DNA from 2 places in the Agromyces sp. NBRC 114283 genome. Region 2 is predicted to be linked to the other one. Evidence: riboswitches for the same ligand, from Rfam matches in the RefSeq annotation. Region 2 holds a riboswitch; the other holds the start of a gene.
The links. Region 2 has a riboswitch for thiamine pyrophosphate ahead of QSJ60_RS10315 (ECF transporter S component). Riboswitches for the same ligand answer to the same signal wherever they lie in the genome.
Positions count from the first base shown of each region.

Region 1: another riboswitch for thiamine pyrophosphate. It lies ahead of thiM (hydroxyethylthiazole kinase); the one in region 2 lies ahead of QSJ60_RS10315 (ECF transporter S component).

Region 1 is NZ_BSQP01000001.1:1,072,363-1,075,757, forward strand. It holds gene QSJ60_RS05110 (bifunctional hydroxymethylpyrimidine kinase/phosphomethylpyrimidine kinase) at 1-688, opposite strand, end outside; gene thiM (hydroxyethylthiazole kinase) at 685-1,545, opposite strand; TPP riboswitch at 1,536-1,631, opposite strand; gene QSJ60_RS05120 (hypothetical protein) at 1,782-3,395, opposite strand, start outside.
Region 2 is NZ_BSQP01000001.1:2,138,174-2,141,568, forward strand. It holds gene QSJ60_RS10305 (DNA polymerase IV) at 1-798, shown strand, start outside; gene QSJ60_RS10310 (hypothetical protein) at 863-1,198, shown strand; TPP riboswitch at 1,281-1,391, shown strand; gene QSJ60_RS10315 (ECF transporter S component) at 1,427-2,065, shown strand; gene QSJ60_RS10320 (ABC transporter ATP-binding protein) at 2,062-3,395, shown strand, end outside.

The DNA of each region.
Region 1 (3,395 bases), 1.1 Mb from region 2:
CGTGCGGCGTCGCCCCGTCGCGCCACGCGGCGGCGAAGTCGGCCGCGGCCCGTCGGGCGTCCGGCGCCGCGCAGATCGCCGAGACGATGGCGAGCCCGGCCGCGCCGACGGCCCGCAGCGGTGCGGCATCCTCCACACGGACGCCGCCGATCGCGACGCAGGGCACCGGCGCGCCCACGGCATCCCGCGCGGCCGCCTGCAGGCCGGCGAAGCCCGCGATGCCGAGGGCCGGGGGATGGTCCGGCTTCGTCGAGGTCGGGCGCAGCACGCCCACGCCGAGGTAGTCCACCGTGCCCGCGGGCAGGGCGGCGACCGCGGCGAGGTGGGCGGGCGTGTTCGCGGTGAGCCCGACGATCGCGTCCGGGCCGAGCTCGGCCCGCGCGCGCAGCGCGGTCGCGTCACCCTGCCCCAGGTGCACGCCGTCGACGCGGAGGCCCGCCGCGCGCGCCTGCAGCACGAGCTCGAGCCGGTCGTTCACGACGAGCGGCACCCGGCCCGAGATGGCCTCGTCGAGCCGGCCGAGCAGGGCGAGCAGCTCCTCGTCGCTCGCGTGCTTATCGCGCAGCTGCACGATCGTCGCACCTCCCGCGACGGCCGCCTCGACGGTCGCGGCGACCCCGCGCTCGCCGCAGAGCGCGGCGTCGGTCACGAGGTACAGCGAGAGGTCGAGGGCGCGCCGCGCGCTCACGCGGCGGCCCCGAGCGGCGCGCCTGTCGAGACGCGGGCGAGCGCGCGGAGCTCGGATGCCTCGACCGCGGCGAGCGCGTCGAGGAACCGCACGGCGAAGCTGCCCGGACCGGCAGCGCCGCCGGCGGCGCGCTCGGCGGCCACCGTGTACGCGAGGTGCGCGGCGGCGACGGCCTCGAGGGGCCTGATCGCGGTTGCGCGCGCGGCGCCGAGGAACGCCGCGACGACCGCACCGAGGGCGCAGCCGCCGCCCGTGACGCGGGTGAGGAGCGCGTCGCCGTTCGCGAGGCGCACCGTGATGCTGCCGTCGGTCACGAGGTCGACCGGCCCGGAGACGGCGACGACGGCGCCCGTGCGGCGGGCCAGGGCCGCGGCGGGCCCGGCTGCGGCATCCGTCTCGTCGGCGGCGTCGACGCCGCGTCCGCCCGCGCCGACGCCGGCGAGGGCGAGGATCTCGGAGGCGTTGCCGCGGATCGCGGCCGGGCGCAGCTCGGCGAGGTCGTGCGCGAGCTCCGTGCGGATCGGCAGCGCGCCGATCGCCACCGGGTCGAGCACCCAGGGCGTGCCGGCCTGGCGGGCGGCGGCGACCGCCTCCCGCGCGGCGGCGCGCTGCTCGGGCTGCGGCGTGCCGAGGTTCACGAGCAGGCCGCTCGCGACCGTCGCGAACGGCCCGGCTTCGCCGACGAGGTCGACCATGGCCGGGGCCGCGCCGATCGCGAGCAGGGCGTTCGCCGTGAAGTTCGTGACGACGGCGTTCGTGATGCAGTGCACCAGCGGCGTCGTCGATCGCACGAGGTCGAGCAGCTCGCCGCTCGTGTCGATGAGGTGGGCAGGGTCGATGGCGGCGTGCGTCTGCATCGCGACATCCCTTCGCTAGTCCGAACTAGATCAGGTTCGACGGGTGTGTTCTCAGCCGCGGTCGTGCGGCACCCCGTGTCACTGTGGGCGAGCCTACCCCGGCTCTGCGAAGACGTCACTTCCTGGTTCCCTGAGCCGGTCGAAGGGAGGCGATGCGCCCGGACGCGCTTCGACGAGCTCAGCGGACCAGGGTTCCCTGAGCTCGTCGAAGGGAGAGCGACGCGCGCGCCGGGGTATCAGCGGACCAGGCCCGCCCGGTCCCTGCGGCGGCGCGCGATGAGGAACGTCGCGACGCCGGCCGCGAGCAGTCCGAGGGCCGACCAGCCGAGCACGTCGACGAGCCCGGTGCCGGTCGAGGCGAGCCCCGAGGCATCCGCCCCGGCCCGCACCGAGCCGCTCCCGTCGCCGCCGGTGCCCGCACCGGTCCCGCCACCGGTGCCGCCACCGGTGGCCGCCGCGGTGATCGTGACGGGCACCGAGGCGACCGTGACGCCGTTGATCAGCACGACGACGGTGTGCGCACCCGCCGGCGTCGACCCCGGGATCGTCGCGGCGAGACGGAACGCCCCGCTCGCGTCGGTCGAGACGGTGCCGAGCTGCTGCGGCTCCGAGTGCAGCTCGACCGAGAAGCCCGCGGTGCCGGTCGCGAGGCCGGAGCCCACGACGGACACGGTGCCGCCCGGGCGCAGCTGCCCGGTGATGGCGACGGTGCCCTTCACCGTCGTCGGGTCGGTGGGCTCGGGGTCGACCGGGCCCGGGCCGCCGGTGCCGTCGCCCGTGCCGACCTTCGCGAAGAAGGCGTCGAGCTGGGCGATCGCCTCGTCGGCGAAGGCGAGCTGCTCGGCGAGCTTCACCGGGTCAGGCGAGGTGGCGAAGCGGCCCTCGCGGTCGTTCACGTACCACCACTCGGTCATGTACTCCTTGAAGCTGCCGTCGCCGTTGTCGCGGATCCACTCCCGCACGACCGGGGCGGCCTGCCCGTCGACCGTGCGCCCGCGCTGGTACTCGAACACGTACGGGACCTGGAGCTTCTTCGCGGTGACGAGCCCCGCGGCGGCGTCGCCGCCCGGACGGTAGTCGACCTGCCCGCTCACTCCGGGCACGTACTGCGTCTTGAGGTTCGGCAGGTACGTGGTCACGAGGTCGCCGTAGAGGTGCGCGTACTCCGAGTTCGTGTCGCGGATGTGCAGGTCGTTCGCCGAGGCCCCGTCGAGTCGCAGGTCGAAGAAGTAGACCCGCTCGACCCCGTTCGCGACGGCCTGGCGGTTGACGTCCTTCACGACGGCGCGGGTGTTGTGGCACCACGTCCCGCCGAAGAACAGCACGTAGTCGCCGTCGCTGTCGAGCAGGTGCACGAGCTCCGGGTAGGTGATGTTCTGGATGCGCCAGTCGGCGTCGGCCTCGTCGATGATCGTGTTCGGGCCGTAGGCCTCGCCGCCGCGGTACTGGGCGAGGTGCTTCGCGTCGACGACGTCGTCGTAGAACGCGAACTGGCTGAGCGCGTCGATCGCGCTCCCGTCGCCGATCACCGCCGCGACCTCCGCCTGGTACGCGGCGCGTGCCGACGGGTCGGCGAGCGCGCCGGCCGCCACTGGGGCGGTGAGTGCGCTCACGATCCGGTCCTCGGCGCCGCCGTCGGTGTGCGCGCGGTCGTAGACGAAGAAGTACGGGTCGGCGGCCCCGCCGAACGGCGTCTGCACGTCCTTCCCGAGGTACTGCGACACGAGCCGGGACCACAGCGGGGCGACGTCCGGGTTCGTTGTGGTGCGCACGTCGAGCGCGTCGCCGTCGAGCCTCGGGTCGAAGGCGTAGACGCGCTCGACGCCGGCCGCCTTCGCCGCCGCGTCGAT
Region 2 (3,395 bases):
GCCTCCAAGTACGTCGCCAAGGTGGCCTCCGGTCGGGCGAAGCCCGACGGCATGCTCGTGGTCCCCGCCGACGAGACGGTCGCGTTCCTCCACCCGCTGCCGGTGTCCGCGCTCTGGGGCGTCGGCCGGGTCACCGAGCAGTCGCTCGCGAAGCTCGGTCTGCACACCGTCGGCGACGTCGCGGCCATGCCGCCCGAGGCGCTCGAGCGCGCGGTCGGGCCGGCGCTGGCTGAACGCCTGCTCCGCCTCGCCAACGGCGACGACCCGCGCGAGGTGTCGACGCACCGCGTCGAGAAGTCCATCGGGCACGAGACGACCTTCGGGCACGATCTCGCCGATCCCGCCGAGATCCGGCGTTCCCTGCTCGACCTCTCGGGCAACGTCGCGGTCCGGCTGCGACGGGCGGGCATGGTGGCCCGAACGGTCGTGCTGAAGCTGCGCTACGACGATTTCCGCACGATCACGCGCTCGCGAACGCTCGCCGAACCGACCGATGTCGCCCGTCGCATCTACGACGAGGCGGTCGAGGCGATGTCCGGGCTCGTCGGCCGGGGCGAGCGGGTGCGACTCATCGGGGTGCGGGGCGAGCAACTCCGGCCCGCGGACGGCGGCTTCGCACTGTGGGACCCCGACGAAGAGTGGCGCGATGCCGAGCGCACGATCGATCAGGTCGTGGCGAAGTTCGGCACGGGCGCGGTGAAGCCCGCGGCGCTCGTGGGGCGTGCGCCCGAGCGATCGGCGGCGGGCGCGCGATTCAGGCAGCCGCTCGAGGGCGGCGATCGCCCGGCTGACCACTGAAGCGGCGCACGCGGGCCGAGCGCAAGCCCTGGAGTCCGGTGGTCGGCGCGGGTACCGTGGTCGCATGGCTGAATTCGTGCTCGACCTCGCAGAGAACGTCGCCGGTGTCGGCGTCAAGACCTCCTACGGAGACGCCGTCGACCTCGACGGCACCACGGTGATCCCCGTCGCGCTGGGCTGGTACGGCTTCGGCGGCGGGTCGGGCACCGACGACGAAGGGCAGTCCGCCTCGGGCGGCGGTGGCGGCGGCGCATCCATTCCGCTCGGCGCATACGTCGCCCGCGGTGGCGGCGACGTCCGCTTCGAGCCGAACCTCATCGGCCTGCTGCTCGCCGCGACGCCCCTCGTCTGGGTCGCCGGTAAGGCGCTGAAGGGCGTCATCCGCGCGTTGAAGCGCTGAGCGACGCGCACGACGCACGTCGCGCCGCGATGACGTGCGACGACGCCGGTCGGCCCATGCCGGCCGGCGTCCGCGTATACTCGTGCTCGAACACGGGAGTCCGGTGAGCCGGGCTGAGAGGAAGGTGCTCCAACCTTCGACCGTCGAACCTGATCTGGGTCATGCCAGCGCAGGGAGATCGATCTCTTCAATCCCGTGCCGCTTTCCACTGAAGAAAGGGCACGTACAGTGCACGCGAACGCGAACCAGCAGTCCACCATCGAGCGGCCCGCCAAGCGGGCCCGCGACCTGCGCTGGCGGGTCGTCGACATCGTCGTCGCCGCCGTCATCGGCGTCGCGACGGGCCTCCTCTTCCTGCTCTGGAACAACCTCGGCTACGCCTGGTTCTCCGCAGCCGACGCCCTCACCCCCGGCCTCGGCGGCATCGCCGTCGGCATCTGGCTCATCGGCGGCGTCCTCGGCGGGCTCATCATCCGCAAGCCAGGTGCGGCGCTCTTCGTCGAGCTCCTCGCAGCCGTCATCTCGGCCCTCGTGGGAAACCAGTGGGGCATCGAGACGCTCTACTCGGGCATCGCGCAGGGCCTCGGCGCTGAGCTGGTCTTCGCGCTCTTCGCCTACCGACGCTTCGGCCCCGTGCCCGCGATCCTCGCGGGCGCGGCAGCCGGCGCCGCGGCCTGGCTGCTCGAGCTCTTCACCTCCGGCAACCTCCAGAAGTCGCCCGAATTCCTCGGCCTGTACTTCACCACGATCGTGATCTCCGGCGCGGTGCTCGCAGGCATCTTCGGCTGGATCATCGTGCGCGCGCTGGCCGCGACGGGGGCGCTCAGCCGCTTCGCCGCCGGACAGGACGTGACCCAGCGGGTATGAGTGGCACGGTGAGCGGGCGCGTAGCGCCCGCGGGCGTCGAGGCCCGCGGTTGGGGCTGGCGGCACGCCGGCCGCCGTCGCTGGGCGATCGACGGGCTCGACCTCAGCATCGCGCCGGGGGAGCGGGTACTGCTCGTCGGACCGTCGGGCAGCGGCAAGTCGACGGTGCTCCACGCCCTCGCCGGCGTGAACGGCGGGGCGGAGGAGGGCGAGTCCGTCGGCGAACTGCTCATCGACGGCCTCCACCCCGCCGATCGGCGTGGACGGTCGGGCCTGGTGCTGCAGGACCCGGACTCGCAGGTGGTGCTCTCGAGGCTCGGCGACGATGTCGCATTCGGCTGCGAGAACCTCGGCGTCGAGCGGTCGGAGATCTGGGCGCGCGTCCGGGCCGCGCTGGATGCCGTCGGCTTGCAGCTGCCGCTGGATCATCCGACGAGCCGGCTCTCCGGCGGGCAGAAGCAGCGGCTCGCCCTCGCGGGGGCGATCGCGATGCAGCCCGGCCTGCTCCTCCTCGACGAGCCGACGGCGAACCTCGATCCCGCGGGGGTCGCCGAGGTGCGCGACGCGGTCTCCCGCGTGCTCGATCGCACGGGGGCGACCCTCGTGGTCGTCGAGCACCGCGTCGATGTCTGGCACCGGCTCGTCGAGCGGATGGTGGTGCTCGGTCGCGACGGCCGGGTGATCGCCGACGGCCGGCCGGCCGAGGTGCTGGTGTCCGCGCGCACCGAACTGCTCGCGGCGGGCGTCTGGGTGCCCGGCGAGCCGCTCGAGGTCGGTTCGGCGCGCGCCGTCGCGAGACCGGAAGACGAGGCGCTGCTGCTCGGGCACGAGCTGACCATCGGCCGCTCCGCCGGCCGGCCCCTGCTCGCCGAGATCGAGCTGGCCATCCCGGCCGGCGCCTCGACCGTGCTCACCGGGCCGAACGGGGCGGGCAAGTCGACGCTCGCACTGACGATGGGCGGCCTGATCCGGCCGCTCGCCGGCCGGGTCGCCGCGGCGCCCGCCCTCGCGAGGGGGCTCGGCGCCGATCCGGCGGGCTGGCGCTCCCGCGAGCTGCTGAGTCGGATCGGCACCGTGTTCCAGGAGCCGGAGCATCAATTCGTCGCCCGGACGGTGCGGGCCGAGCTCGGTGTCGCGCTCCATGCGCTCGGCGCGAAGGACTCGGCGGCGCGCATCGATCCGGTGCTCGAGCGCCTCCGGCTCGACCATCTCGCCGAGGCGAACCCGTTCACGCTCTCCGGCGGCGAGCAGCGCCGGCTCACGGTCGCCTCCGTCCTCGTCGCCCGCCCCGGCGTCGTGATCCTCGACGAGCCCACCTTCGGCCAGGACCG